Regions from separate parts of the Pseudoalteromonas sp. R86517 genome, predicted to be linked through region 3. Evidence: predicted binding sites of a transcription regulator. Region 3 holds the regulator's gene; each other region holds the start of a gene.

Region 1 (10,959 bases), 2.1 Mb from region 3:
TGATGCGCCATTCATTGCAGCAATTTGCTCAGCCTTTTTAAGAATTTGCGAATCAGGCGAGCTGCCTTTTGGTGTAACAGCAACAAAATCAGTGCCTAGCGTTGCCGCTAATAGCATAAGTGAATGAGTAACGTTGTTACCTTCACCTAAGTAAGCCACTTTTAGCTCGCTTACATCGCCGTGTACTTCTTGTAGCGTTAAAAAATCAGCCAATGCTTGGCACGGGTGATATAAATCACACAAGCTATTAACGACAGGTACACTAGAGTATTCACCTAAGGTGGTTAACGTGCTGTGCTGGTTTACACGCGCTACAATACCATCAGCCCACGTAGAAATATTAAGTGCAAAATCTTTTACAGATTCACGTGCACCCATAGCGCCGTTTTGCTGATCTAAATACACAGCGTGGCCGCCTAAACGGTTAATACCAATATCAAACGATAAACGTGTACGTAAACTTTGCTTTTCAAATAGGGTAACAATTGACTTACCCGCTAATACTTGGCTGTACTTTTCTGGCTTTGCTTTTAAATCACGCGCTAGTTTTAGTAAATTTAGTGCGCCTTGTTGGTCTAATTCTAGACCCGTTAAAAAATTCTCTAACATGATAACCCTATGGTGTAATTTTTGTTCCGACATGCTCGCCCTGTAGCAAAGCAGTTAAATTGTCTGGCTTTTGCCAGCTGGAAATATACACACCGCGTCGTAAATGTTGGGCAGCGTGCAGGCTGGTCTTAACTTTGACCTCCATTCCGCCCAAAATTACCCCTTCATCAATTAAAGTATCAATGTGTTTTGTGTCAAGTTGATGTAACGGCTGCTTGTTTGCATCAAGTACTGCTTCTACATCTGTCATAAAAATAAGTTCTGCATTTAAGTTGCTAGCAATCGCTGCGGCAGCTTCATCAGCATTAACGTTGTACCAGTTACCTTGCTCATCAAACCCAATAGAGCTCACGATAGGTAACCGACCAAGCTTAAGTAAATCGTTAACAATTGAATCATCATTACTTTCGCACTTACCTACTTGCCCAAGCGCTTTTAGCTTTTGAGACGCCATAACTCCGGCTTCATACAAACAAAGGCCAACAGGTTTATGGCCTGCATTAATAGCTTGGCTAACCAGCTGCTTATTTGCACAGCCAGCCAGCGCCCCCACTATGTAAGGCATTTGCTCACTTGGGCTAATACGCAGTCCTTGGTGCTTTGCACTAGCAAAGCCTGCTTGTTTTAGCCAAGTGTCAACTAACGAGCCACCACCATGAACAATAACAAACTGATTATTTTGATCAGCGCTTAATACATCAAACAAAGCTTTTGCCGCGTTTTCAGTATTAAGTACAGCACCACCTAATTTAATTACCCACGTTTTAGTGCTCATTAAAAGGCTCCTTTTAAGCCAGTGGTGTGATCTAAATTCATCGATAAGTTAATACATTGCAAGGCTTGGCCCGCAGCGCCTTTTAATAGATTATCTATCGCTGCCATAACAATCAGTTGAGTGCCTTGCTGCTGCCAACCAATATCAACATAGGGTTGTTTTACCACGCTTTTAATAGATGGCACTTTATCAGCTAACAAACGAATCAACGGCTCGTTCTTAAGTACTTGATAAGCATCAGATACGTTTTCCTTGGTAACGCCTGGCTTAAGCTGTACATAAATAGTTTCTAAAATTCCACGCGGAAAATTACCTAAGTGCGGTGTAAATAACACCTTGTGGCCAAGGTGTTGTTCAATTTCAGGCCCATGACGATGGTTAAATAAACCATACGGGGCAAGCGATACTTCACAAAAATGAGTACCTACGCTGGCTTTACGCCCTGCGCCAGTAACACCTGAAACAGCATTAATAATCACTTTTTCATCACTCAACAAGCCTGCCTGTTGCAACGGCTTTAACGCATTAAGCGCAGCGGTTGGGTAACAGCCGGCTACTGCCACAAGGTTTGCATTGGCAATTGCACTGCTATTCCACTCGGCTAACCCATAGGCTGCTTCGTTTAATAACTCAGGATGTTGGTGCTCAAAACCATAGTAAGTAACATAGTCGTCGTTGCTAGCAAGGCGGTAACCACCTGATAGGTCAAATACTTTTTTACCCATAGCTAAAAACTGCGGGGCTAAATCAACACTTACTTTGTGATCAGTACATAAGCAGATGTAATCGGCACTCGAATTTATGTCATCAAACGCTGATTCGCTCAGTGGTAGTAGAGGAATATCAAGAAGGTTTCTATGCTCTGGGTATAAATCACTTAATAATTTATGTTTATCTAAACTTCCCTCAGAGACATAACAGCCCGATAACGTTAAATTAGGGTGCTTAGCAACTAAGCTTGCTAATTCTGCGCCGCTATAACCGCTTGCGCCAATAATCGCTACATTCATTTTTTACTCGTTTATAAATTTACTACTAAATAGGTGTGGTGTTCGCTTACACTAGCTTAGATGCTAGCTAATACTTTTCTCAATGAATTGTTGATTATCGTCGCATTATCTTCATGGCTATACTTAATATATTTATGCTTAAAAAGTGAATTGATATTCATCATAAATACTTTTATATTGTTATGCAATTAAATTGAATAATTATTTTGGATTTTTTTATGTCTTTGCCGTCATTTATCTCTATGTACCAACAACTCATTGCAGCCCCCTCTATTAGTGCAATAGAAGATGAGCTTTGTATGAGTAATAAAGGGGTAATAGAGTTGCTAGCACGTTGGTGCGAAAGTTTAGGTTTTACTTGCGAAATTATAGAGTTAGAAGATGGAAAAGGCCGATACAACTTACTTGCAAAGCGAGGGCAAGGCGATGGCGGCTTAATGCTTGCAGGCCATACAGACACCGTACCGTTTGACGATAGCCGCTGGAACCACGACCCATTTAAACTCACTGAACATAATAATAACTTATATGGGTTAGGTAGTATTGATATGAAAGGCTTTTTTGCTTTTGTATTACAAGCTATTAGTGAGCTTGATATAAAACAGCAAACACAACCTATTTTAATACTCGCCACTGCCGATGAAGAAACCACCATGGCGGGAGCGCAGCAAATTTGTAAGCATCCTAATTTAAAACCTGCGCGTTGTATTATTGGTGAACCTACTGATATGACTCCTGTATTTACTCACAAAGGACATATGAGCACGGCTATAAGAGTGATTGGCCGCTCAGGTCATAGTTCCGATCCCGAACGTGGTCTTAACGCCATCGAAGTCATGCATAAAGTGATTACAAAATTGCTGATCTTAAAAGAGCAGTTAAAGAATAAATATTCAGTTGAACATTTTGAAATACCTTACCCTACCTTAAATTTAGGTAATATTCATGGTGGCGACAACGCAAATCGAATTTGTGGCTGCTGCGAAATGCATATAGACATGCGTCCGCTCCCAGGGTTAAGCATTAAAGACTTACAAGCTTTACTTATTGATGCCACCAGCGATATAAACGCGCAATACCCAAGCGCAGTGAGCGTAATTGATTTACACAAGCCCATTCCAGCTTTTAGTGGCAGCACTGATAGCGCACTCGTTAAAATGGCAGAAAAAATTGCAGGAGAAAAAGCCGTTGCAGTAAATTATTGCACAGAGGCTCCGTTTATTCAGCAACTTGGCTGTGAAACAATAGTCATGGGGCCAGGCTCAATTAATCAAGCCCACCAACCTGATGAATTTTTAGCAATGGAGAAAATAAACCCATCGCAAAAAATTATAACTGACATTATTAGGGCAAACTGCTTTAACGCTTAAATGTATTAAAAACTCACAGCAAAAATAACAAAGGCGCCCATTGGCGCCTTTGTTTTAGCTTATACCTAGGCGTTACTGCATATACTTACTTAAGTACTTTTTAAACACAGGGTCTGTTTTAGCAAGCTCTTTTTGCTCAGCTAAAATCTCTTTTAATATAACACCTGATGTGAGCGGATTAGCCAATACCACTCTAAATACCACCGTCGGTTGATTATCGTATTTTGACGGGGTTAAGCGAGTACGCGATACAAACGAGCGCCCTGATTCACGTTGGCGTTTTTGCATACTGGCAGTAAAGCGATTGAGCGACGCGAAAATTTCTAACCGTGTTGCGGCATCTGCTTGGGCTATGGCTTGTTTAATTTGTTTAGGCACATAGCGGTATGTAAGCAAACACAGCTCAGGCTCTGAAATCAGCTCAAAGTCTTCATCGGCTTTAATTAAATCAGCAAAGTAATGTGCTTTTTTGATACTACGATCAATAAGCATTTCATAGCCTTTGCGGCCAATAACGCGTAAGCAAGCATGTACTAACATAGCCATACCTGGGCGGCTGCCTTCAAGTGTATGGCTTCCTAAATCTTTTGAACCTTTACGTAATATGTACTCTGCATGGTGCTCTATTGCATCCGTAGCAGTTGGGTCTTTAAATAACACCAAGCCTGCGCCCATTGGCACATACATTTGTTTGTGTGCATCAATGGTAATTGAATCTGCGAGCTCAATTCCTTTTAATAACGGGCGATGCGTTTGCGATAAAAGCGTTGCCCCACCCCACGCTGCATCAACGTGAAAATGGCAGTTTATTTGCTGCGCTAAATCGGCCATATCATTAAGAGGGTCGATATTACCGGTCTCGGTTGTACCAGCAACCCCTACAATTGCCATAACTTTTATGCCTTGCGATTCAAGCTCTAAAGCTTTTTCGCGCATGGCATTCACATCAACCTTGTTATTTTCGCAGGTTTTTACACCAATTAAATTTTCACGGCCGATGCCTAGTAAATCAATTGATTTACCTAAAGAATAATGCCCTCGCTCCGACACTAAAACGGCCAGCCCTTTGTAGCCATAATGCAGCATACCGGCAACGAGCCCTTGAGCGGCTATGCCTTTAAAGCTGCCGTCGGGTTTTAATAAACGGTTACGCGCAATCCACAATGCCGTTATGTTTGCAACTGTACCACCGGAACAAAAAGCACCGAGTGATGTTTTAGCGCTGTGCATCCATTTAGAATAAAACGACTCATCTCGCGAGTAAGCTAAATGATGCATCATGCCTAGCACTTGGCGCTCTAGGGGCGTAAATGCTTTTGAGGTTTCTATTTTTACTAGGTTTTGATTAAGTCCCACCATCAATTTTGAAAGCGGTAGTAAAAAATGCGGAAGAGCCGATGTCATATGCCCAATAAAGCTAGGCGCAGCCGTGTGTACCGAATGGGCAACTAGCTGCTCCATAATATCTTGGGCGTAAGCAGATACAAACGTTGGGTTTTCTGGGATCACCGCAGCCTGAAAATCTTTTTCAATTTCGTGTAATGGTTTTTCAATTGCCGCTATATTTTCGTTTAAAAACCCTGCTAAATTACTCGAAATTTCAAGCTCAATTTTGCTTAAAGTTGAGTCTGGCGCTTCAGGTACAGTAAATATACGCTTAAGGCTTTCTTTAGAGGCGACGGCACAACGCTTTTGATCCATCTTTATACCTAGTGTGTGTGTAGCTAAAACACGCGTTTAACAGTTAAAAATGCCAAACTATGGCGCTATTATAAGCGGCGTGCTTCTTTTAAAAATTGCGCTAACTTTACTGCAATATAAGTAAAATGTCTCCCTTTAAGCCATAAAAGCGACTAAACGGATGACAAATATTGTAAAAAAATTTCAATAATAGGATTTTATTAAAAAGTCACATTTTAGTTTTGGGCAAATTGCATTTATGCGTATACTTAATATGTGTAACAATAAGGGACAAGTATGCTCACAGGGAAATTAAAAGGGAAGTGGTTTATAGCTGGCTTTACATTGTTTTTGGTCAGTTTATTAGTCTATGTTTATTACACCTATAGCTCAGCGCGTAGCGAAATTATGAACGCTGTCGATGAGCGCCTTCTAAATGCCGCCACCAGCGTAAAACATATTTTAGGGCAAAGTTACCACGATAGAATTAGCCAAGGCTACGATATTGGTTTTTCGGTTTACCAAACTAAAAGCAAACAACTCTCAGAGCTTGCACAAGCGCTTGATATAGCTTACGTCTATTCGATGATCATGCGCGATAACAAAGTTTACTTTACCTCATCCAGCTACACTAAAGACGATCAAGAAAACGCACGTGTTACGCAATTTCTTGATTTATACCCAGAGGCCACCGACATTAACAGGGGCGCGTTTTATTCTACCGAGCCTGTTTTTGAACAATCTAGCGACCAATGGGGTGATTTTAAAACTGTTTTTATTCCCTTTGTAGATAAATATGGTACTACCTACATTACGGGTGCCGACATAACCTTAGATGATTTAAATAAAAAGCTTCAATACAGCGTCACTAAAGCCATAATAACGGCGTGTTTTTTCTTTTTTATTGCGGTACTGGTTGCAGCTATTTATATATATTTGTTAAAGCGCACCCTAGCAACAGATGCCAGTACGGGCTTTGCCAATCATATTGCGCTTGAGTACTTTATCAAAAAGAGTAATTCACACCACATGCAGCTTGCCATTATTTGGGTGAACGAAATTGAAGATATTAATAGCTTTTATGGCACTCAAGTTGGCGACAACGTAATGAAAAACTTGCTCAGTCATTATCAAAGCCGCAGCCCGCAAAGCTGTAAGGTGTATCGCCTTGCTACCAATAAAATTGCCATTCTTACCCCTAAAAGCTTTAAAAGCAGCGAACTGAGCGATTTAGTTGAGTCGTATAACGCAAACAGCCCGGTATTAACAAACCCATTTATTTATATAACTTACTGCGCAGGTATCGCCAGTGGTAATAAATCACTACTGATTGAAAACGCGCACATTGCAACGCTTCAGGCTAAACATGGCCGCGGTAAAGTTGTTAGCTACTCAAAAGTAATGAGCGATGTAAAAAACCAATATCAATACAATGTTAGCCTTGCCAAAGAGGTTCAAGAAGCGTTTGATAACAACCGCATAGTGCCTTATTTTCAAGCTATGTTTAACACCACCAATAATGAAGTTGTACATTACGAATGCTTAGCCAGAATGGTGACTAAAAATGGCGAAATTTTAAAACCCGACTCATTTTTAAATGTAGTGAGCCGCTCAAGAATGGGCGGACTGCTAACGCGCACGCTATTTAGCCAGTGTATAGAGCGGTTTAGAAAAACAGATATATGCTGGAGCTTAAATATCAGCGATAAAGATATACTCGACCCTAGTTTGAGTGAATACATTGCTAGCGAGCTTAAGCGCTACCCGCACCCAGAAAACATAACGCTTGGCCTTTTAGAGTCACACGCTATTACTAATTTTTTAGAGGTTAAAACGTTTATTTCTATGGTAAAAACCAAAGGGGTGAATGTCATTATTACTGGTTTTGGTAGTGGTTATTCAAATATTTCGAATGCGCTAAAGCTTGAAGTAAACGGTATAAAACTCGACGGCGCATTAGTAAAACAAGCAGTAAGTGATGAAAATATAGCCTTATTTATTGAGCATACAGTTCATGCTGCAAAGCAACTTAGTTTAACGCTCATGGCAGAGTCGGTAGAAAATATAAGTATTGAAAATGCGCTTAGAAATGTAGATGTGGCGCTGATGCAAGGCAATTACTTTGCTTACCCAGCGCCACATGTTAACTCATCAAGCCAAGAGGAAGTGGCCGTTTAAAGATCTATCACTAAACGATGGCTTTGTTGGCCGCTGGCCCAGTATTTACGCTCAAACGGAGTAATTGCTTCGTTTGACTCATACAGCGTTACCTCACAAGGATGACCCGTTAGTTCAAGCGCTCTGGCAAACTCTTTTACATAAATATCCCAGTTACTGCGCACCTCTAAGCGACCGCCTAGCTTAACAATAAACGGAAAAATAGCCGCGCCGTGCCACCTACGCTGGATATGCTTAGATTTAGGCCATGGGTTAGGATAAAGCAAATAATGATGAGTAGGCTGCCAATTAGCAGCCACAGCTAAACGCCAAAAGTCATTTAAGTCAGCTTGGACCAAAATGTACTGGCCGCTGTCTGTTTGTTTATATTCAACATCGTGCTTATCTAAGCGATGTGACGATTTATCAATACCAATAATTAATGCATCTGGGTGGCGCTTAGCTAAATTAGCCGAGCTCTCCCCTACTCCACAACATGAGTCTATAATAAGCGGTCCATTAAAAGCTTGAACCTGCTCATTGACTTCATCGAACGCTTGTTGAGTGTGTTCAGCAATAGGCTTTTTAAACTCTGCGTTTAAATGCTTGTTAACGATTTCATCAAGCTTTTCGTGTATACCCGCCTGATTAGATACAATACTGCGTGAATTTGCATCGCTCATTAATGTCTAAGCCCCACACCTTTTTTAATTAACGTTAGCGCTAAAGTAAATAGCACCGTAATAAATACTAATATAACGCCAAGCGCGACACTTAAATCAACATCCGACACGCCTAAAAAGCCATAACGAAACGCATTAACCATATAAATAATTGGGTTTATTTGCGATACATTTTGCCAAAACTCTGGCAGTAGCGTAATTGAATAAAATACGCCACCTAAGTATGTTAGTGGCGTTAAAATAAAGGTTGGGATAATACTAATATCGTCAAAACTATTGGCGTAAATAGCGTTAATTAAACCACCGAGTGCAAACACCGCTGAGGTTAAAATTACCGTTGCCATAATTACAAATATATTGTGTATTTGAATATCAACAAACAATAGCGATACACAGGTAACAATAAAGCCCACCATCATGCCGCGGGTCATACCGCCGCCCATATAACCAAGTACAATTATGTAATTAGGCACAGGCGCAACCAATAGCTCTTCAATGCTTTTTTGAAACTTGGTTGAATAAAAACTAGAAGCAACATTAGAATATGAGTTGGTAATAACCGACATCATTATTAGCCCCGGAACAATAAATTCCATGTAGCTAAAACCACCCATTTCACCAATACGTGAGCCAATTAAATTACCAAAAATAACAAAGTATAAACTCATCGTAATCGCCGGCGGTACTAAGGTCTGCACCCAAATACGTAAAAAACGAATACACTCTTTAATCCATAAACTCTTTAAGGCAACGCCATATTTAAACATTTATTCGCCCCGCCCTTGCTCTAGTAATCCTACAAATAACTCTTCTAATCTGTTTGCTTTATTACGCATACTCAAAACAGTGTTACCTTGCTCGGTTAGCGCGCTGAAAACTGCATTTAACCCTTGAGATTTAGCCACTTCAACTTCTATGGTGTGCTCATCAGGCATGCTAAACGAGTATCCCTCAAGGGTGACTGGCTGTGCTGGCTGTTTTAAATCAAGCACAAAGGTTTCTTTATCAAGCTTAGCTAGTAATGCTTTTATAGTGGTGTTTTCAACAATACGGCCAGTATCAATAATGGCGATGTTTTTACATAACAGCTCAGCTTCTTCAAGGTAGTGCGTGGTTAAAATAATCGTTACGCCTTGCTCATTAATTTGGCGTAAAAAATCCCACATTGATCGGCGCAGCTCTATATCAACCCCTGCTGTGGGTTCATCTAATATTAGTAGCTTTGGCTCATGCATTAATGCGCGGGCAATCATTAAACGGCGTTTCATACCCCCAGAAAGCGTACGTGCTTGCTTGTCTTTTTTTTCTAATAAGCCAAGCTGAGTTAAATATTTATCGGCACGCTTATGCGCTTCTGCGCGGGTAACACCGTAGTAGCCTGCTTGATTTACCAATATTTGGCCAAGCGTTTCAAACTGACTAAAGTTAAACTCTTGTGGCACAAGGCCTAAATGCGCTTTAGCAGCTTCAAGGTCGGTATCGATGTTGTGACCAAACACTTCCACCTTACCTTGTGTTTTATTTACCAAGGACGATATAACACCAATAGTGGTCGACTTACCGGCACCATTTGGGCCAAGTAAGGCAAAAAAGTCGCCTTCAAAAACTTGTAAATCAACACCTTTCACGGCCTCTACACCGTTTTTATAAACCTTGGTCAGGCCTTCTATATTTAAAGCAACATTTTGCTTATTCATTATTTACCCTCACCATAACCCCAACGTTTAGTTAGGTTATGTTCAATGTTTAAATGATCTAAAATTCGCGCCACCATAAAATCAACTAAGTCTTCAATACGTTGTGGCTTGTGATAAAAACCAGGCGCAGCGGGCATAATAGTGACCCCTAAACGCGCAAGCTTTAACATATTCTCAAGGTGAATTTCGCTAAAGGGAGTTTCGCGTGGCACTAAAATTAATTGCCCTCGCTCTTTAATAACCACATCGGCTGCACGCTCGAGTAGGTTATCTGATGCACCGAGCGCAATAGCAGATACAGACCCTGCACTGCACGGGCATACTACCATTTTTTTAGGCGCCGCAGAGCCTGAAGCTACAGGGCTAAACCAGTTATCTTTACCAAATACTTTTAACTGCTCTGGCTTGGCATTAAATAAAGCGCTTAACTGCTCGGTTGCTTTATCTTCATTAGCTGAGAGTTTAATGTTTGACTCTGTATCAAGCACCACGCGCGCAGCACTTGATATAAGTACATACACTTGAAATTGCTGCGCGAGTAATACTTCAAGCAATCTTAAACCGTAAGGCGCGCCTGAAGCACCACTAAACGCCAGTGTAATTTTATCTTTAAACTGCACATTATTCTCCGCTGTATTTTTTAGCTAAACCATCAACTAAGTGTTGATGTAAGCCATTAAAACCGCCATTGCTCATAATTAATATGTGCTGATTTGGCATGATATTTTCAAGCGCAGTGTCAATAATCATTTGCGTACTATTAAAACACTGCATACCGGCATTGTCGGCTTGCGCTTTAAGAGACCAATTTAGGTTATCGGGCTCAAATAACAGCACGTCATCGGCATCACTTAACGAAGCAAGTAGCGTATGTTGGTGTACACCCATCTTCATGGTGTTTGAGCGTGGCTCTAAAATAGCAATAATTTTTTCATCACCCACTTTTGCACGTAACCCCGCAAGCGTTGTTTTTATGGC
Region 2 (10,959 bases), 910 kb from region 3:
TTGTCCGCCTTCGCCAGGTTTAGCACCCTGCGCCACTTTAATTTGAATTACATCCGCATTACGAAGGTAGTGCGGCGTTACACCAAAACGACCCGAGGCAACTTGTTTAATACGTGAGTTTTTCTCGGTGTTGTAGCGCAGCTTATCTTCGCCGCCTTCACCTGAATTTGAACACCCGCCTAAGCGGTTCATTGCAATGGCAAGCGCTTCATGCGCCTCAGGCGAAAGTGCACCAATACTCATAGCTGCAGAGTCAAAGCGCTGGTATAAAAATTCAGCCGGCTCAACATCATCAATGCTAATGCCTTTTTCAGGTAATTTAAGCGCTAACATATCGCGCAGCGTTGCAATAGGACGGTTATTAACTAAATCAGCATAGGCTGCGTAGTCTTTATAATCGCCTGAACGTACGGCCTTTTGTAGCGTTTGAATAACATCTGGGTTGTAAGCGTGGTATTCACCACCGTGAACGTATTTTAATAAACCACCATGGCTCAATAATTTACGTTTACTAAAAGCAAGTTTATGTAGCTTTTGCTGATCAATATCAAAATCGCTAAAACAGGCGCCTTTAATACGACTTGCCACACCTTTAAAACACATGTCTACCATAGCATCAGATAGACCAACCGCTTCAAAAAGCATTGAACAACGGTACGATGCAATTGTGCTTATGCCCATTTTAGACATAATTTTGTACAAGCCCTTATTAATGGCTTTTCGGTACGAAAGCGTCACTTCGCAGTACGATTTATCAATCACTTTACTGTCGCTCATCGCAACCAGTGACTCGTATGCAAGGTATGGGTAAATTGCGGTTGCACCAAAACCAAGTAATACGGCAAATTGGTGTGCATCGCGTACGCTACCCGTTTCAATAATAATATTAGACTCACAACGTAAGTTATTATCTACTAAACGTTTTTGTACAGCACCTACCGCCATAGCAGCAGGAATTGGTAATTGGGTTTCGCTAAAGTTACGGTCAGATAAAATAAGCATTACACAGCCGGCTGCTGCTTTTTCTTGTGCAGCGTCGCAAATACGTGCAACCGCTTTTTCTAAACCTTCCTCTGCTGTGTATGTAATATCAATTTTACAGTAGCTGTAATGCTCGTCATCGGCATTAAGTAGCTGCTGCATGTCAGCATACATTAAAATTGGCGTATCAAACTGTAGGCGCTTAGCGTGGCCTGTAGTTTCATTAAATACGTTTTGCTCACTACCAATACACGTTGCCAGTGACATTACGTGGTTTTCACGCAACGGGTCGATTGGCGGGTTAGTCACTTGTGCAAACTTTTGGCGGAAGTAATCGTACAATGAACGATGCCCTTCGCTAAGTACTGCAAATGGCGTGTCATCACCCATAGAACCTGTTGCTTCTTGGCCATTTTCACCCATTACACGAATAACACTATCGAGCTCTTCGTTAGTGTAACCAAACATTTTTTGGTATTTAACAAGTGTTTCGTCATCAAATGAGCGATTACCCGCATCTTGCTCGGTAAGCTCTTCAAACGGGGTTAAACGTTTAACGTTTTCTTCAAGCCATGACTTATAAGGATGACGCGATTTTAAATCTTGGTCGATTTCGTCTGAGTGCCAAATTTTGCCTAATTTAGTATCAATTACTAACAGCTCACCTGGTCCTACACGGCCTTTTTCAACCACTTCATCTGCAGTGTAATCCCAAATCCCTACCTCAGAGGCAAGTGTAATAAAGCCATCTTGGGTAATAACATAGCGCGCTGGACGCAGGCCATTTCTGTCAAGGTTACAGGCTGCAAAACGCCCATCAGACATAACAATACCCGCAGGGCCATCCCACGGCTCCATGTGCATAGAGTTAAAGTCGTAAAATGCGCGTAAGTCATCATCCATAGCACGGTTTTTCTGCCATGCAGGTGGCACAAGCATACGCATAGCACGGAATAAATCCATGCCACCCGCTAAAAACAGCTCCAGCATGTTATCTAAGCTTGAAGAGTCAGAGCCGGTTTCGTTTACAAATGGCGCTGCACTTTGTAAATCAGGAATAAGTGGCGATGAAAACTTATACGAACGTGCACGAGCCCATTGGCGGTTACCTTCAATGGTATTAATTTCACCATTATGCGCTAAATACCTAAATGGTTGTGCTAAAGGCCAACGCGGCTGAGTATTAGTAGAAAAACGCTGATGGAATACACAAATAGCGCTGGTCATACGAATATCAGCTAAGTCTAAATAAAAGTTAGGCAAATCTGCAGGCATCATAAGGCCTTTATAGATAGTCACTAACCCCGATAAACTCGCAATATAAAACGACTCATCCTCTGCTAAACGCTTTTCTGCACGGCGACGTGCTACATATAAACGTCGCTCTAAATCTTTAGAGCGCCATCCTTCAGGCGCACTAACAAAAATTTGCTCAAAACCAGGTAATTGCTGTGTAGCAATTGGCCCTAGCATTGAAGGATCAGTAGGCACTTCACGCCAACCGAGTATTTTAAGTGTTTCTTGTTCTAATTCTTCACATAAAACCTGTTTTGCAGCTTGTGCTAAAACGGGATCTGAATTTAAGAAAACCATGCCTACGGCGTAATTTTTACCTAAGTGCCAATTATGCTCACTCGCAATAGCACGGAAAAAACTGTCAGGTTTTTGTAATAATAAACCACAGCCGTCACCTGTTTTACCATCGGCAGAAATACCACCGCGGTGCTGCATGCGATCAAGTCCAGTAATAGCTGTACGAATAAGCCGATGACTAGCTTGACCATTTACTTGGGCTATTAAGCCAAAGCCACAATTATCTTTTTCTAATGTTGAGTCGTATAACATAGACCCCTCCCTTGCTGCACTGTTAACGTGAATGAACTGCTCGACGATTTGCTAACAGACGCACAAAACTAGCCTCTATAGTAAATAGAGTCAATATTATTTTGAATACATATTCACATTCTTGAATATTTCTCACTTCAAGGCAAGATTTCTTTTTCACCCATAAGTTTTAACATTTAGCGCTTATTTGCGCGTTATTTTTTCATGACACTGGTGTCAATTTTAACATTTTGTAAAAACAAAGGCGTTAAAGCAATACCCTTTACGTAAACGTAAAGCATCAAAGCAATGAATAAATATTCACTAATTTCCCACAGGTTCAGTTAACATTTAGATAGTTTAATGCGTTTTAAATAAATTAGAGGTTTAGGATCACGCTTTTTTAGCGTTCATTAGTATAGTTATTAATTGTGGTATCGTTTTTAGTGCAGATGTAGTGAATTTTTATTTAATGCCAATTCGCTTGATTGAGCGAACTATTGTAAAGCTGGAAAAACGTGTTGATAGCTGGGCAAAAAACTCGCTATTTAGTTGTTCTAAAAAAGAATTACTTAACGCAGATAGCGACACGTTTAGCCCCGCAAAATGATTACGTCTTATTGCGCATTGATATAAAACTCATATTTTAATTAAAATTCGCGCTTATATTAAGTAGCTTTGTTGCTTACTTATCCTGACTAGGTGCACCTAAACAAGGAGCAAGGGCTGAGTTTGCTAACTATTGAGCACAAATTAATAGTTATAATCACCCACTGATGGGCTGACCAAGAGATTAAGACGTAATAAAGTTATATATAGGCACAAAAAAGCCACGTAAAACGTGGCTTTAATAATCTAGCAAAGTAGCAATTACTCTGCGTCAGCTTCTTTATACTTAGCTGCAGTTTCAGTGATCAGTGGCTGTAATTCACCACGTTGAAACATTTCAATGATAATGTCACAACCACCTACTAATTCGCCCTCAACCCAAAGCTGTGGGAAAGTAGGCCAATTTGCGTATGCTGGTAACTCAGCGCGAATATCTGGATTAAGTAAAATATCAACATAGGCAAATGGTTCGCCACATGACATTAGAGCTTGTGACGCTTGTGAAGAAAAACCACAATTTGGTAATTTAGGCGACCCTTTCATGTAAAGGATAATTGGGTTTTCTGAAATCTGCTGTTTAATTTTATCAATGGTTTCCATCTACAACCTCAAAATGACGATAGCTTGATATACCTAGGGCTTGAAAATAAATCATTGTGGCCACAGATATATAACTTAAAATGGGCAAATAAAGCCGCAATTGAAATAGTCTTTAGCAATAGCATTGCTGTTTGCTTAAACTTGAGTAAAATACTCAACAATTATAGTAACACTATATTTTCGTTTGGTATAGGTAAGTGCTCTGTTCTATCAGGCATTACGTACTATCAAGCGAGTTATCAACCAAAAGAAGATGGAGATAAAAAAATGGCATTTGAACTACCGTCACTACCATATGCAATTGATGCACTTGAGCCTCATATTTCACAAGAAACTCTTGAGTATCACCACGGTAAGCACCACAACACTTACGTTGTTAAATTAAACGGTTTAATTCCAGGTACTGAATTTGAAAACAAATCTTTAGAAGAGATTGTTTGTTCATCTGAAGGTGGCGTATTTAACAACGCTGCACAAATTTGGAACCACACTTTCTACTGGAACTGTCTATCTCCAAATGGCGGCGGCGAGCCAACAGGTGCTATCGCTGACGCTATTAACGCTAAATGGGGCTCTTTTGACGCGTTTAAAGATGCATTAAACGACAAAGCGGTTAATAACTTTGGTTCTAGCTGGACATGGTTAGTTAAACTAGCTGACGGTTCATTAGATATCGTAAACACGTCTAACGCAGCAACGCCGCTTACAGACGAAGGTGTTACACCAATCCTAACTGTGGATTTATGGGAACACGCTTACTACATTGATTACCGTAACGTTCGTCCTGATTACCTTAAAGGTTTTTGGGCGCTTGTTAACTGGGAATTCGCGAACGCTAACTTCGCTTAATTAGCTATTATACGCTGATTTAAAAAGACGCCTCGGCGTCTTTTTTTATGCCTTTATAAAATTCAAACCGCCTTTATACGCGCGAAATTGCTAATTTAGCCACATGATCTTTTTTCACTTAAATTTTTAATTTTATTGCACAAAAATATCAATCTCTGACTAAACTTTAAAAAGTAAGCACCTTTTTAAAGCGGGTTTCGGAGGTTATTATGACTATTTTTGAGCACTACCAAGCACGATACGAAGCAGCACAAGAAGAAGAATACAGCATTAGCGAATTTCTAGAAATTTGTAAAAATGACAAATCAGCTTATGCCAGCGCCCCTGAGCGTTTACTTATGGCAATAGGCGAGCCGCAAATGGTTGATACTGCAACCGATGCACGTTTAAGCCGGTTATTTTCTAATAGAGTGGTTGCACGCTACCCTGCCTTTGCAGACTTTTACGGCATGGAAGATGCCATAGAACAAATTGTCTCCTACCTAAAGCATGCGGCTCAAGGTCTAGAAGAATGCAAACAAGTCCTTTATTTACTCGGCCCTGTTGGGGGAGGTAAATCTTCAATTGCAGAAAAACTAAAATATTTAATGCAACAAGTGCCTATCTATTCAATTAAAGGCTCTCCGGTAAACGATCACCCTCTCAGTTTGTTTGACCCAGTAGAAGATGCCAGCGTTCTCGAAAAAGAATACGGTATTAAACCACGTTATTTAAAAACGATTATGTCGCCATGGGCTGGTAAACGATTAAAAGAATTTAACGGCGATATTAGCCAATTTAGAGTCGTCAAACGCTACCCCTCTATTTTAAATCAAATAGGTATAGCCAAAACCGAACCCGGTGATGAAAATAATCAAGATATTTCTGCATTGGTGGGCAAAGTAGATATTCGCCAGCTTGAGCACTTTGCTCAAAACGACCCCGATGCCTACGCTTACTCAGGCTCTTTATGTTTAGCAAACCAAGGTTTAATGGAGTTTGTAGAAATGTTTAAAGCCCCTATCAAGGTGCTGCATCCACTCCTTACCGCAACGCAAGAGGGTAACTACAACGGTACCGAAGGTATTAGCGCTCTGCCCTTTAACGGCATGATTTTAGCCCACTCAAATGAATCAGAATGGCAAACATTCAAAAATAATAAAAACAATGAAGCGTTTTTAGATCGTGTTTATATTGTAAAGGTCCCTTATTGCCTGCGCGTGACCGAAGAAATAAAAATTTACGACAAACTTATTCAACATAGTGAACTTGCCAGCGCACCGTGTGCACCAGGTACGCTTAAAGCGTTAGCGCAATTTACTACCTTATCTCGATTAAAGGAGCCTGAAAACTCTAGTATTTACTCAAAAATGCGGGTCTATGATGGTGAAACCCTAAAAGATACCGACCCTAAAGCAAAATCTTATCAGGAGTATCGTGATTACGCAGGGGTAGATGAAGGCATGACCGGCCTTTCAACTCGTTTTGCTTTTAAGATTTTGTCGCGCGTATTTAATTTTGATACTACCGAGGTTGCAGCTAATCCGGTGCATTTATTTTATGTTTTGGAGCAACAAATAGAGCGTGAACAATTTAGCGCCGAAGTGGAAGAGCGCTATTTAAGTTTTTTAAAAGGCTATTTAATTCCGCAATATGTTGAGTTTATTGGTAAAGAACTACAAACCGCGTATTTAGAGTCATACTCTGAATATGGCCAAAATATTTTTGACCGCTATGTGATTTATGCTGATTTTTGGATACAAGATCAAGAATACAGAGACCCAGATACAGGACAGTTATTTGACCGCGCCTCGTTAAATGCAGAACTTGAAAAAATAGAAAAACCCGCCGGCATTTCTAATCCCAAAGATTTTAGGAACGAAATAGTTAACTTTGTATTACGTGCACGCGCTCACAATAATGGTAAAAACCCGTTATGGACAAGCTACGAAAAACTACGCACTGTGATTGAGAAAAAAATGTTCTCAAATACCGAAGATCTACTCCCTGTTATTTCCTTTAATACAAAAACCTCCGCTGAGGATCAACAAAAACACGAGGACTTTGTTAACCGCATGGTTGAAAAAGGCTACACGCAAAAACAAGTGCGTTTACTTTCTGAGTGGTATTTACGGGTTAGAAAATCGCAGTAACCTTCATGTAGTTTAGGGGGAACAGTATGGCGCATTTTATAGATAGACGCTTAAATGGTAAAAACAAAAGCACGCTTAATCGTCAGCGCTTTATTAGGCGCTATAAAAAGCAAATAAAAGAAGCAGTGTCTGATGCGGTTAATAAACGCAGCGTTACCGACTCAAGTTCAGGGGAGAGTATATCTATCCCGCAACGAGATATTAGCGAGCCCATTTTTCACCAAGGTAAAGGGGGCGACAGAGAACAAATTCACCCTGGTAACGATCAATTTTCAACAGGTGACAAAATTGAGCGCCCTAAAGGCGGCCAAGGTGGTGGCGCAGGCGATGGCGATGCAAGTGATTCAGGCGAAGGCCAAGATGACTTTGTGTTTTCTATTTCTAAAGATGAATACCTTGATTTACTCTTTGAAGACCTAGAGCTGCCCAACTTACAAGAAAACCAGCTAGATAAGCTTGTACAAATGAAAACTCATCGGGCTGGTTTTTGTAGCGATGGTATGCCCAGTAATATTGATATAGTACGCTCATTACAGGGCTCACTCGCCAGAAGAGTCGCCATGAGTGCGGGTAAAAAAAGACGCCTAGCAGAGCTTGAAGGTCGACTTGCGATGGAGTGTGAGCAAACCGACAGCGACCAAGCCATTATTGCATTATTACAAGAGGAAATTGAGCAACTTAAACAGCAAATAAAAGCCGTACCATTTATTGATAATTACGACTTACGTTTTCGTAATTATGAAAAACGCCCCCACCCCACCAGCAAAGCCGTTATGTTTTGTATTATGGATGTATCAGGCTCGATGGATCAGGCCACAAAAGACATGGCAAAGCGTTTTTATATTTTGCTCTATCAATTTTTGACTCGAAGTTATAAAGACATTGAGGTGGTGTATATACGCCACCACACACAAGCTAAAGAGGTCGACGAACAAGAGTTTTTTTATTCTCAAGAAACTGGCGGCACTATTGTCTCCAGTGCCCTTAAATTAATGAACGAAATAATAAAAGAGCGCTATGATTCAGAGCAATGGAATATATACGCAGCGCAAGCATCTGATGGCGATAACTGGGCAGACGATACCCCACACTGCGGTGAAATATTACGCAACAAGTTACTTAATGCGGTACGCTACTTTGCCTATATAGAAATTACCACGCGTGCGCACCAAAGCTTGTGGCGCGAATACCAAAACATCACCCAAACCCATAGCAACTTTGCAATACAACATATTAAAAGTGTTGAAGACATTTACCCTATGTTTAGGGAGCTATTTAAAAAAAATCGTCAACAACAAGGGGCTGCTTAGCCTAAGCGAGGTTTACTATGAGCACTGAACGAATTAGCGATGGCCCAGATTGGACCTTTGAGCTGCTTGAGCAATACCAAACTGAAATAGCCCGTGTTGCAGCGCATTATCGCTTAGACACTTACCCTAACCAAATTGAGGTAATAACAGCTGAGCAAATGATGGATGCTTATTCAAGCGTTGGCATGCCTATAGGCTACAGCCATTGGTCATATGGTAAAAAATTTATACAAACCGAACAAAATTATAAGCGTGGGCAAATGGGGCTAGCTTACGAAATTGTGATTAATTCAAACCCCTGTATTGCTTATTTAATGGAAGAAAACACACTCCCTATGCAGGCACTGGTTATGGCGCATGCCTGTTATGGCCATAACTCATTTTTTAAAGGAAACTACTTATTTAAAACATGGACTGACGCAGACTCCATCATAGATTACTTAGTGTTTGCTAAAAATTACATTAGCCGCTGCGAAGAAAAATACGGTATTACACAAGTAGAAAGCTTAATTGATTCGTGCCACGCATTGATGAATTACGGCGTAGATAGATATAAACGCCCGCAGCAAATTTCCCTTTTTGAAGAACAAAAACGCCAAAAAGAGCGTGAAGACTACATGCAATCTCAAGTAAACGAGCTATGGCGCACTATCCCCGCTCAACAGCAAGAAGCTAAAAAGCAAGAGAGGCATTTTCCGCAAGAACCGCAAGAAAACATTTTATACTTTATTGAGAAAAACGCGCCTCTATTAGAGTCTTGGCAGCGAGAAATAATACGTATTGTGCGAAAGATATCGCAATATTTTTATCCGCAAAAACAAACCCAAGTGATGAACGAAGGCTGGGCCACCTTTTGGCACTACACCATTTTAAACCACTTATATGATGAAGGTAAATTAACCGACTCCTTTATGATGGAGTTTTTGCAAAGCCATACCAACGTGGTTTATCAGCCACCTTATAACAGCAATTACTATTCAGGTATAAACCCGTATGCATTGGGTTTTAATATGATGGTGGATATTCGCCGTATTTGCGAAAACCCAACAGATGAGGATAGACGCTGGTTTCCTGAATATGCAGGCACTAATTGGCTAGACACACTACATTTTGCGATGGAAAACTTTAAAGATGAAAGTTTCATAAGCCAATTTTTATCACCTAAGTTAATTCGTGATTTTAAGCTATTTACTATTGTCGATCACAGCCGTAATCCACATCTAGAGGTAGGCGCAATACATGATGATAGCGGTTATCAGGCTGTACGCGAAGCGCTTTCAGCGCAATATAATTTGAGTAATCACGAACCTAACATTCAAGTATATAATGTTGATGTTAGAGGCGATCGTTCTTTAACGTTGCGTTATGTTCCTCACAATAACATCCCCCTTGCTGACTCGCATAAAGAAGTGCTAAAACACCTTTACAGGTTATGGGGATTCAAGGTTCAATTAGAGCAAGAGACCAGTACAGGCGATGTGTCTACTCTTGGCCAATGCCCAGCAGATGATACTCGCCATACTACAGAGTAAATAAAATGCCTGATAAAAACGGCACTTTAATCAAGCCCTTGTTAAGTATTGACTGCCAAGGCTTGCGGCGCAATTAGGTGCATCCTTGGTTACTTTAATTTAGCAGTAATATTACCGCTGCCTTAATTTTAGCAGCGCATAAAAAAAGACGCTTATGCGTCATTTTTTATATCCTCAAAATCGGTTACTCTGTTACGGCCATGCTCTTTTGAGTGATACAGGGCTTTGTCAGCGGCTTCAATCCACCGCTCATGTTTTGCAAAGTCAGGGCTATTTCCTGCAAAACCAACACTCACAGTCATCTCTATTTTTGTGTTTTTATAAACAAAAGGGTTGGCTTCTATTAACGCTCTTATGCGCTCGGCAAATATTGCTGCGCCTTGCTTGTCGGTATCGAGTAAAGTAACAACAAACTCCTCCCCACCATAACGCCCTGCTATATCAGTTTCGCGAAGCGTCGTTCGTAGCAGTTCTGAAAGGTGGCGTAGCGCTTCATCGCCACAACTATGGCCATGCTCATCATTAATTTTTTTAAAATGATCGATATCAAACATCAATAATGTGCTGCTGCCACCGCTGCGCTTAACACGTAAAAACTCTTGGTGCAGTGTGCTTTCCCAATGCCCACGGTTAAACAGTTGCGTTAAGCTGTCGGTTTGGCTTACTTGCTCCAAACGCTTATTTAAATCTTCTAATTCTTTTTTATTGACCGCCACATCGGTAACATCATAAATAATGATACAAATATGACTGACCTCACCCAGAGTGTTGGTAAGTGGAATAAAGGTCGCATTTTGGTACATATAATCCGCTTTACCGGTAATGGGGCGGTAGTTTTTAAAACGAAAGATGTAAGGTTGCTGCTCCCAGATAGTAAAAGAGCGGTTTTTAAGTACAAATACAGACTCTGACTTGCTTCTAAACCATTTCTCATCAATCGAAGGAAATAAATCAAATAGGTCTTTGTCTTTTACAGCACTTGGTAATAGCCCAGAATGGTTTTCCATAAAGCCATTCCACACACACACTTTATAATTTCTATCCAGTACAACCAGGCCCACATCAACCGTGTTAAACATATCCATTAACCAATGGATCTCATTCATTTCTAAATCAGCGGCC
Region 3 (10,959 bases):
TTTTTACTATATGCAATGATACAATCTTTGCACTATTTGTGAATTGCTCTGATTTTCTGCCCATGCAGAAACATGGCAGTTAAATTTTAGGGCAGTGTCCCGTTCAAACAATTAAGGTAATAGCATGAGCAACGAATTAAAAACTCAAGTTGTTGTACTAGGCGGTGGTCCTGGTGGTTACTCTGCGGCTTTCCGTGCTGCTGACTTGGGCTTAGAAGTTACATTAGTAGAATCGCGTGAAACATTAGGCGGCGTATGTCTTAATGTTGGTTGTATTCCTTCAAAAGCACTTTTACACGTGGCTAAAGTGATTGATGACGCTGCAGAAATGTCATCTCACGGTGTTACTTTTGGCGCTCCGCAAATTGATTTAGACAAAATTCGCTCTTGGAAAGAGTCGGTTGTTGGCCAGCTTACAGGTGGCTTAGACGGCATGGCTAAGATGCGTAAAGTTAAAGTTGTACCAGGTTACGGTAAATTCACTGGCAGCAACACTTTAGACGTTGAAGGTGCTGACGGCACTACAACTATTACATTTGATAACGCAATCATTGCTGCAGGTTCTCAACCAGTTAGCTTACCGTTCATCCCAGAAGATGACCGTGTAATTGATTCAACTGGCGCATTAGAACTTAAAGACGTACCAGAGAAACTACTTGTTTTAGGTGGTGGTATTATCGGCCTTGAAATGGGTACGGTTTACCGCGCACTAGGTTCTGATATTGATGTAGTTGAATTTGCAGATCAGTTAGTTCCGGCTGCGGATAAAGATATCATCAAGGTTTACCAAAAATACGTAAACAAAAAATTCAATGTTATGCTTTCTACTAAAGTTGTTGGCGTTGAAGCGAAAGATGATGGCTTATACGTTACTTTTGAAGGCAAAAACGCACCAGCTGAGCCAGTACGTTACGACAAAGTACTTGTTGCTGTAGGCCGTACGCCTAACGGTAACTTACTTGATGCTGATAAAGCAGGTGTTAATGTTGATGAGCGTGGCTTTATTAATGTTGATAAGCAATTACGTACTAACGTAGACCATATTTTTGCAATTGGTGATTTAGTTGGCCAACCTATGCTTGCGCATAAAGCGGTACACGAAGGCCATGTTGCAGCAGAGGTTATCTCTGGTCAGAAGCACTTCTTCGACCCTAAATGTATTCCTTCAATTGCCTACACTGATCCAGAAATCGCATGGGTAGGTGTGACTGAGAAAGAAGCAAAAGAGCAAGGCTTAAGCATTGAAACTGCGGTATTCCCGTGGGCTGCATCAGGTCGCGCAATTGCATCTGCACGTACAGAAGGTCAAACTAAGCTTATCTTTGATAAAGACAGTGGCCGTGTAATCGGTGGTGCTATGGTTGGTATTAACGCAGGCGAAATGCTTGGCGAAATCGGCTTAGCAGTTGAAATGGGCGCAGACGGTGAAGACTTAGCGCTTACTATTCATGCTCACCCAACATTGAACGAGTCTATTGGCCTTGCAGCTGAAATTTTTGAAGGTTCAATCACTGATTTACCAAACAAAAAAGCAGTTAAAAAGAAGAAGTAAACTCTTTTAGTTAACTGTTTAAAAACCCAGGCCTCGGCTTGGGTTTTTTGTTTTTATAGTCGTCAGTCGTCAGTCGTCAGTCGTCAGTCGTCAGTCGTCAGTCGTCAGTCGTCAGCGGTCAGTTTAAGAGAAGCTCGTCTTGACACGTAAGTTAATATGAGCAAAATTTCTAGCTGATAGCTGATAGCTGATAGCTGATAGCTGATAGCTGATAGCTGATAGCTGATAGCTGATAGCTGATAGCTGATAGCTGATAGCTGATAGCTGATAGCTGATAGCTGATAGCTGATAGCTGATAGCTGATAGCTGATAGCTGATATCTATTCCCTTTTATTTTAGCTACAATACGCGCCGAACAAATTTTAGGTAATAGCCCCCTTGAAAAATCCCCAACATAACTCAGTATTAGTTTTGCGTGCTCAGCAAATCAGCGAATCGCGCCGCGAATTTAATGCCCGTGGCGGCAAAATGGATCGCTGTGAGCAGTGTTTAATTGCTAAGCATTACTGTATATGTGAGGGGGTAGAACAAGCGCAGTGCGATGCTGGCGTGTGTTTATTAATGTATCATAATGAAAGTTTTAAACCGTCAAACACAGGGCGTTTAATTGCTGAAATAGTCCCTGACAACTATGCATTTAGATGGGACAGAACAGAGCCAAGCGCTGAGCTATTAGCTTTATTAAACAACGCTGATTATCAACCTATGGTGATATTTCCAGCTGAAGATGTAGAGCCGGGCAGGGCAACCACCGAAGTAAACATTGAACCTGGCAAAAAGCCATTATTTATATTTTTAGATGGCACCTGGCGCGAAGCTAAAAAAATGATCCGCAAAAGCCCGTATCTAGATAATTTACCGGTGTTGTCGATCACCGCTGATAAACTATCAGATTACCGTTTACGCGTTGCACCTCACGCATACCAGTTAGGCACTGCTGAGGTAGGCATTATGGTGTTAGCGCTCGCAGGTGAGCAAGATGCCGCCTTAAAGCTTGAACAGCACTTTATAAAATTTCGTGATGCGTACTTACTTGGTAAGCGAAATAAGGGCAGGCCGCAGTAACTTAATTTTAGGCAAAGAAAAGCGCGCTCTATCTCTAGGCGCGCTTGCGGAATCTTCTAATTTTGCATCCTGCAATTGAACTTAATCAACTCCAATTTTTACTTATCCATGTGATTACGATATTACTTTTTAGTTCTATGTAATTTAGGCTATCCGGGCCTATCTCCTTTAAATCCCTGTACATCCTGTAGTGGTAAAAACTATTACCTATTCCTTTTGGCACATCCTAGTGCAGTCCATTAATTTACAATTCCATTGTGTTGCCTCAAGGGCCTGTCCATTTAATTCCTGTCACATCCAGTTAAACAACTATCCGCTGTTGTTATCCTTGCTGTATCGTCCTGATACGTTCCTTTGTGCAACAATCCATTGCGATACTCATCCTGAGCCTGTCCTAATTTCCGTGTTGTCCGTAGTAACCTAATCATTGGTTGTTCGAGTAAGCAGTCCATTTCCTTTTACTCGATAAGCATCACTGCTTGGTTGATGTAGTAATTGTAGCGTGCTGGTGCAACTAAAATAGGTTAAAACGGCTATGGATTTACTTATAAAAAATGAGTGTTTATAACAAATTAAATAAAAACAGATGCTTACATTGTTTTTGCTGGGTTGTTATAGGTTTTTTTACTCATTAGCTGTCAGCTCTGTAAGAGATGTCTTACGCGGTATTTCCCTTTTGGTCATTAATTACTTATTTACATTTATGTAAAGAGTGTATATTTTCACTTATCACGATAAAATCCCCTGTAAATAATTACTATTTAGGTAAATTGATATGAGAACTGCACTGGCTATACTTACTTGTATTATTAGCGCTTCGCCTGCGTTTGCGAGCGATGTTGTTAATATTTACTCTTTTCGTCAACCGTTTTTAATTCAACCTATTTTAACTGACTTCACTAAGCAAACAGGCATTAAAACGAATGTGGTTTTTGCAAAAAAAGGGTTAATAGAGCGTGTTAAGCGTGAAGGAAAACACAGTAAAGCCGATTTAGTATTAACATCTAACTTTAGTGCGCTTATTCAGCTAGAAGACCTAAATTTAACGCAAAGTATTAAAAGTGATCGCATTAAAAACAATATTCCTGCGTCGTATAGAGATAGCGACGGGCAGTGGGTGGCATTAACTAAGCGGGTTCGTAATGTGTATTCATCAAAAGAGCGCCTAGGTGCATTACCTAAACTCACCTATGAAGATTTGGCTAACCCACAGTATAAAGGACAAATTTGTACACGCTCTGGCAAGCATCCTTATAACCTTGGCTTAGTTGCTTCGATGATTGCTCATCACGGCGAGGCAAAAACTAAAATATGGTTAGAAGGTGTTAAAGCTAATTTAGCACGTAAGCCACAAGGTAACGATCGCGCGCAAGTAAAAGCAGTAAAAGAAGGTTTGTGTAATCTTGCTTTAGGTAATAGTTACTACCTTGGCAAAATGCTTCAAGACGACGAGCAAAAAGCGTGGGCTGAGTCTGTTTATATTAATTTTCCTAATCAGCAAAACCGCGGCTCACACATAAATGTTTCGGGTGCTGTCATTACTAAATATGCAAAAAACCCTGATAATGCCCTTAAGCTTATTGAGTTTATGAGCGAAACCAAAGCACAAAATATGTATGCCTCTGTAAATATGGAGTACCCGGTTAAGCAAGGCGTTGAGCTATCAAGTTTAGTCGCCTCTTGGGGAAGCTTTAAAGAAGATGGCCTGGCACTTGATGAGATCAGTAAATATCGTCCGTTAGCCCTTAAGCTAATAGATGAGGTGAAGTTCGACCTTTAATGAATTTTATATTTAAGCTGTCTAAATGGCAGCTCTTTGCTTGGTCGACAGGGCTTTTATTGTCGGCCCCGCTGTTTTTTCTTATATATGAATCTTTACAAGGCGACTCAGAGGTATTTTCTCATCTGTGGGATACCGTGCTGTGGGATTATATTACTAACACCGTACTGCTGATTTTTGGCGTATGCCTGCTTAGCTGTGCAATTGCGCTACCGCTTGGTTGGCTCAGTGCATATTGCTCCTTCCCCGGAAAAAAGCAATTTGAATGGGCGCTTATGCTGCCCCTTGCAATGCCTACCTATTTAATAGCCTATGTGTATACCGATTTGCTAGATTACGCTGGCCCTGTGCAAATAGCCCTAAGAGACTGGTTTGATTGGCACTCGCCAACGGATTATTGGTTTTTTGATATTCGCACTTTGCCCGGCGCTATTGTAATGATTGCACTTGTGCTGTATCCGTATTTATTTTTAATTTTTAAAACCGCATTGCGAGAGCAGTCATTTAAGTTAGTGCAAGCTAGTCAATTAATGGGTTTATCGCCTTGGCAAAGCTTTTTTAAGGTAAGTATAGTGCTTTCTCGTGGCTCAATTGTGGCAGCCCTTGCGCTCATAAGCATGGAAACCATGGCCGACTATGCAACGGTAAGTTACTTTGCAGTGAGCACCTTAACCACCGCGGTGTACGATACATGGTTTGGTTATTACTCACTCACGGCTGCAGCGAAAATATCGGGCGTTATGTTGTTACTACTGTTTTTAGCTTTAATGGCCGAGCGCTTTAGTCGGCGTAACCAAGCCGTGTTTGAGCGTCAATCAGGTGTTAATAGCGAGTCGTTATACAAACTTAAAGGTAAACATGCATGGCTGGCTACGTCATTTTGCAGTGTTATTTTGCTCATTGCTTTTATTATACCTATGTTGGTATTGCTAAATTATGCAATAACTTACTTTGATAAAGCGTGGAACACGGCATTTTTTAGTTACGCGTGGCAAAGTTTACAAGTAGCTATTATTGTAAGCGTAGTCAGCATAATACTCGCTACACTCATTGTTTTTTATCAGCGTGTGGCAAAGCAAGGCTATTCTTTAATACCTGGTCGCTTAGCGAGCACCGGCTATGCACTGCCAGGTACGGTACTGGCTATTGCTGTGTTATTACCGCTTAGCGCATTAGAAAACTCAATAAATACAGCCCTTGAGAGCTACAACCTAGATATAGGTTTATTACTAACCGGTAGCATTATCACTATTATACTGGCTTACTTAGTGCGCTTTTATGCCATTGCGCACGGTGCTATAGAATCGAGCTTTGTACGTATTAGTCCATCACTGGATATGGCTAGCCAATCTATGGGTAAAAGCCAAGGGCAAACACTGCGCTTAGTGCACCTTCCTTTATTACGTCGAGGTCTTTTAACAGCTGCATTGCTTGTATTTATTGAGTGTATGAAAGAGCTGCCAGCCGCATTACTATTAAGGCCTTTTGACTTTGAAAGTTTAGCCACACATGTATTTCAATATGTGAGCGATGAGCAGCTTGAGCTTGCTTCTATTTCCGCTTTATTTATTGTTTTGGTTGGGTTGATCCCCTTGTATTTTATTAATCGTTCTATGGAGCAACGCAGTTAAATGAGCCGTTTAAATTTACAAGGTGTGGGTTATCACTACAGTGGCACGCACGTGCTACACAATTTAGATTTAACGGTGGGTCAAGACGAAATTGTGTGTTTGCTCGGGGCCAGCGGCTGCGGTAAAACAACCACTTTAAAAGCAATTGCAGGCCTTATTGAAATAAATGAAGGTAGTGTATTTATAGACGGTAAATGTGTAAGCGATAAGCATACATTTGTATCACCAGAGCATCGTAATATAGGGATGATGTTTCAAGATTATGCCCTGTTTCCGCACCTCAGTGTGGCCGATAATATTGCGTTTGGGCTGGGTAAAATAAGCAAAGCGCAAAAACAGCAACGGGTAGAGGAAATGCTAGAGCTAGTGCATTTAACGGGGTGTGCAAAACGCTACCCTCATCAGCTCTCGGGCGGCCAGCAGCAACGCGTGGCTATTGCGCGGGCTTTGGCTTATAAGCCTAGTTTATTGCTTCTTGATGAGCCTTTTTCGAACATAGATACACAAGTACGTTTTGAGTTAATTGCTGATATTAGGCGCATTATTAAAGCGCAGCAGGTTTCTGCGGTATTTGTTAGCCACTCAAAAGAAGAAGCCTTTGCGTTTTCAGACACGCTAGCCATTATGCACCAAGGAAAAATAGCCCAACAAGGTACACCAGAGCAGCTTTTTGCCGTGCCAAAGACAAAGGAGGTTGCAGAGTTTCTGGGTCAGGGCATATACTTAGGCGCAGAAGTGTTAACGGCAACTGAATACACAACGCCTTTTGGTGTCGTGCAATCGCAGCATGAGCATACGCACAGTGCAATGAAAGGGCAGGTGTATATTCGTCCACACCATATTGAGCTTGCGCAAAATACGCAGGCCGATAACCCTCAAGGTGTGAGCATTTTAAGCCGTCGGTTTATAGGCTCGGCTTATGTTTACACTGTTGTAATTGCAGAGCAAGAGATTGAAGTTGCCGCACAATATGGCCAGTCATTTGAAATAAATGAGCAGGTTATAATAAAAATAAAACCTCACACGGTGAATTTTTTCGAATCATAACAAATGTGTTATTCGCTGTGTTTTATAAAGCTAAGGAATAACAATGGCGCAAGCGCAATCTGGGATTTGTGCTGAAGCAAACTTACACGGTTTGCATTTATTTTTTAATGTATTTGATGGTCAAGACGAGTCATTGCGCGCAAAGCTTAAGCGCGTAAGCGCAATTGAAGAAGAGTTCAGTGATCAGTTTTCCGAAGCCATGCTCTCTTGCATGGTGGCTATAGGCGCGCAATATTGGCCGCATATACTACCTGAATATATCCCAAGCGAGCTGCAAAGCTTTCCTAATATAAATCACAGTGATTTTGTTATGCGCGTACAGCCATGTGATTTATTCATACAAATTCGCTCAGACCGAGAAGATGTTAATCACCTTTTTGCATTGCAAATATTAAAGTTGTTTTCGCCCGATGTAGAGCTGGTTGAACAAATTCGCAATTTTAGGTTTTTAGATGGGCGAGACTTTAACGGCTTTATTTATGCAGGCGACACCCCGCATGGACGCCAAAAACGAATCACGGCACTGGTTAATAACCCCGACAGCTTTGAACACCAAGGCAGCTATATTCATGTACAGCGTTATAAGCATGACCTGAGCGTATGGCAGCATTTATCACTAAGCGAGCAAGAGCATATTATGGGGCGCACGCGTTTAGATAACACTTTAATTGAGCCTAAGGTAGATACTAGCCACGCGACTAGAAGTGAGCTAAAAGATGAGAGCGGCCAAGCTATACTGCTTAACCAAAGCATGCCGTATGGCGATGTTTACGAGCAAGGCATGCTAGGTATTACATGCTCAGCATCGGGAAGTGCGTTTGAAAAGGTACTTAACAGCCGCATAGGAAAAGGGGAGTGTTACGACCACTGGCTTGATTTTACTCAAGCCGATATGGGCTCAGCGTTTTTTGCGCCGTCAGTTAGTTTTTTAAAACAGCTTTAAACCGTATCAAATAAAATACGTACGCGCTCTAGTGTAATGTCTATTTCAGATATTTTTGCTGGCGCAATAAAAATAGTGTCATCTCCGGCAATTGTGCCCAATACACCATCAGCTTTGCCTAGTGAGTCTAATAAGCGGGCAATTAACTGCGCAGCGCCTGGGCTGGTGGTTATAATAATCATCATTTCGTTATGCATAATATCAATAACAAGCTGACGTAGTGGGCTTTTAGCAGTCGGTACGCCCATTTCTGCGGGTAGGCAATAAACCATTTCTTGTTTAGCATTACGGGTACGCACAGCGCCAAACTTGCTAAGCATGCGCGACACCTTACTTTGGCTTATATTGTCAAAGCCTTGCTCTTTTAATGCTTCGACTATTTCGCCTTGCGAGCCAAAGTTCTCTTCTTTTAAAAGTGCTTTAAACGCTTTTACCAGCGCTTCTTGTTTGTCTTGTGGTTGCATAGTCTTTATTCATTTTTGTTATTTATAATGCAAATTCTACACAAAAATGAATAATTATGCAGCAGTTGTTTAGTTAACTTGCCAGTTTGCTGCGATAAACCAACAAAGTTTACAACTATGGTCGAAAATATACCTGAAATAAGCAGGATAAATTTGTTTTTAGTCGCTAATTTCATTATCTTAAGAGCCACAAATATTTCCTACCTCAAATTACGGAGAATTCCAATGAAAGTTGCTGTATTAGGTGCTGCAGGCGGTATCGGTCAAGCGTTGTCTTTATTATTAAAAACAGGCTTACCAGCTGGTTCTGAATTATCACTTTACGATGTTGCACCAGTTGTACCAGGTGTTGCGGTTGACCTATCTCACATCCCTACAGATGTTAAAGTAGCAGGTTTTGGCGCAGACGATTTAAATAAAGCGCTTGAAGGGTGTGATATCGTACTTATCCCAGCGGGTATGCCACGTAAACCAGGTATGGATCGTGCGGATTTATTTAACGTAAACGCAGGTATCATCAAAACATTAGCAGAAGGCATTGTTGCTAGCTGTCCTAAAGCGTTAGTGGGTGTTATCACTAACCCAGTAAACGGCACTGTGCCAATTGTTGCTGAAGTATTCAAAAAAGCAGGTACTTACGACGCTAAGCGCGTATTCGGTATCACTACGCTTGACGTAATTCGTTCAGAAGCATTTGTTGCTGAGCTTAAAGGCGTAGACGTAGCAACTGTTAAAGTACCAGTAATTGGTGGCCACTCTGGCACAACTATTCTTCCTCTACTTTCTCAAGTTGAAGGCGTAAGCTTCACTGAAGAAGAAGTAGCTACACTTACTCCACGCATCCAAAATGCAGGTACTGAAGTAGTAAATGCTAAAGCGGGCGGTGGTTCAGCTACATTATCTATGGGTGCTGCTGCAGCACGTTTTTGTATGTCTTTAGTTAAAGGCCTACAAGGTGAAGACGTAGTAGATTACGCATACGTTGCTGTTGAAAATGGCGATGCAGAGTACTTTGCTCACCCAGTACGTTTAGGCACAAACGGCGTAGAAGAAATTCTTTCTTACGGCGAGCTAAGCGCATTTGAAGAAAAAGCTAAAAACGACATGCTTGAAACTCTGAAAAAAGACATCAAAGAAGGTGTTGATTTCATGGCGTAATAGCCAAGTTATGCACAAAAAAGCCTGCTTATGCAGGCTTTTTTATTGCTCGAAAATTATGGCCCTTAAATACTAATTAAGGGAGGCTGCAAAGTTAGTGATCTCGCTCTACAGCTATACGCGCTAAGCTGATTAACGCTTGCTTGTACTGCGACTCTGCTAAAAAGTCTAAACAGGCAATGGCCTTGTCTGCTTCTTGCTGCGCCTTTTGCATTGTAAATTCAAGTGCGTTGGTTTGTTTAAGTGCCGTTAAAATAGCCTCAAGGTTATCCATACCATTGCAATGCTCAATGGCATCACGAATAAGGGCTCTTTGCTGATCACTGCCGTGCTTCATTGCATATATTAGCGGTAAGGTTGGCTTACCTTCTGCTAAATCATCACCAATATTTTTACCTAATTGGTCAGCGTCTGCGTTGTAATCAAGCACGTCATCAACTAACTGAAAAGCAGTACCTAAGTGCATACCATATAAATTAAGCGCATCTAACACACTGTTATCTTGCTCGGTAATAATAGCTGCAAGCCCTGTAGCGGCTTCAAATAATTTAGCCGTTTTAGAGTAAATAACCTGCATGTAACTTGCTTCGGTGGTATTAGGGTCGTTGCAATTCATAAGTTGCAATACTTCACCCTCAGCAATCACGTTGGTGGCATCAGCAAGCACTTGCATAATTTGCATTTTGCCAAGCCCCACCATAAGTTGAAACGAGCGGGTGTAAATAAAATCCCCAACCAGCACGCTGGCAGCATTACCAAATTCGGCATTTGCAGTCGGTGTACCACGGCGCAGGTTAGATTCATCAACAACATCATCATGTAATAGTGTTGCAGTATGAATAAATTCAACAATCGTTGCCAAAGTAATGTGATCTTTACCTTGGTAACCCAAAGCTCTTGCTGCCAATATTGCCAGCATCGGGCGTACGCGTTTGCCGCCGCTGTTAACGATGTACAAACCAAGTTGATTGACTAACGCCACATCTGAGCGCATTTGCGCGTGTATAAGTTGATTGACGTCATTCATATCGCTTTCGATTAACGCCTGGATAGCTTTTATATCCATTGATCTCCGAGCCAATTTTTATGTGTGAACGGCGCCGATTGTACAACAAAAAAAGCACTAGCTCGATATTTTGTGACGATTCATTAAAAAAACCGAGTTAAAAACCTTAATTAGCGCTTAATTAGGGTATTTAATTGTATATTTCACACTCAAAGGGCGGCTATTTATTGCGCAGTTAATGGGTTCTGGAGTAGGCATAGCGACACGCAAATTTATTTTGTCTTTGCACTAAAAAGCGCTTGGCAACAGGGCA

Evidence for each region. Region 3 encodes ArgR, which controls arginine synthesis, uptake and breakdown. Its sites were predicted from a motif close to ANTGAATANNTATTCANT; they were not measured.
Region 1: argC (N-acetyl-gamma-glutamyl-phosphate reductase) is a predicted target of ArgR. The motif match lies at 2,539-2,556, and genes of this name have one in related genera.
Region 2: gltB (glutamate synthase large subunit) is a predicted target of ArgR. The motif match lies at 2,927-2,944, and genes of this name have one in related genera.

What each region holds. Positions count from the first base shown of each region.
Region 1 covers NZ_JAXHCB010000001.1:2,357,790-2,368,748, forward strand. Annotated here, with positions in the region: gene SJY38_RS10610 (ornithine carbamoyltransferase) at 1-609, opposite strand, end outside; gene argB (acetylglutamate kinase) at 617-1,384, opposite strand; gene argC (N-acetyl-gamma-glutamyl-phosphate reductase) at 1,384-2,394, opposite strand; gene argE (acetylornithine deacetylase) at 2,613-3,764, shown strand; gene panP (pyridoxal-dependent aspartate 1-decarboxylase PanP) at 3,837-5,465, opposite strand; gene SJY38_RS10635 (EAL domain-containing protein) at 5,742-7,622, shown strand; gene SJY38_RS10640 (tRNA (guanosine(46)-N(7))-methyltransferase TrmB) at 7,619-8,284, opposite strand; gene SJY38_RS10645 (ABC transporter permease) at 8,284-9,051, opposite strand; gene SJY38_RS10650 (ABC transporter ATP-binding protein) at 9,052-9,981, opposite strand; gene SJY38_RS10655 (flavin prenyltransferase UbiX) at 9,981-10,601, opposite strand; gene mpl (UDP-N-acetylmuramate:L-alanyl-gamma-D-glutamyl-meso-diaminopimelate ligase) at 10,603-10,959, opposite strand, start outside.
Region 2 covers NZ_JAXHCB010000001.1:1,123,028-1,133,986, reverse strand. Annotated here, with positions in the region: gene gltB (glutamate synthase large subunit) at 1-2,826, opposite strand, end outside; gene SJY38_RS05065 (hypothetical protein) at 3,263-3,415, shown strand; gene SJY38_RS05060 (Grx4 family monothiol glutaredoxin) at 3,676-4,014, opposite strand; gene SJY38_RS05055 (Fe-Mn family superoxide dismutase) at 4,282-4,863, shown strand; gene SJY38_RS05050 (PrkA family serine protein kinase) at 5,073-6,995, shown strand; gene SJY38_RS05045 (YeaH/YhbH family protein) at 7,022-8,305, shown strand; gene SJY38_RS05040 (SpoVR family protein) at 8,323-9,837, shown strand; gene SJY38_RS05035 (diguanylate cyclase) at 9,990-10,959, opposite strand, start outside.
Region 3 covers NZ_JAXHCB010000001.1:214,835-225,793, forward strand. Annotated here, with positions in the region: gene lpdA (dihydrolipoyl dehydrogenase) at 125-1,552, shown strand; gene SJY38_RS00975 (tRNA-uridine aminocarboxypropyltransferase) at 1,931-2,617, shown strand; gene SJY38_RS00980 (extracellular solute-binding protein) at 3,393-4,397, shown strand; gene SJY38_RS00985 (ABC transporter permease) at 4,397-6,028, shown strand; gene SJY38_RS00990 (ABC transporter ATP-binding protein) at 6,029-7,075, shown strand; gene SJY38_RS00995 (Dyp-type peroxidase) at 7,119-8,018, shown strand; gene argR (transcriptional regulator ArgR) at 8,015-8,482, opposite strand; gene mdh (malate dehydrogenase) at 8,708-9,640, shown strand; gene ispB (octaprenyl diphosphate synthase) at 9,735-10,706, opposite strand.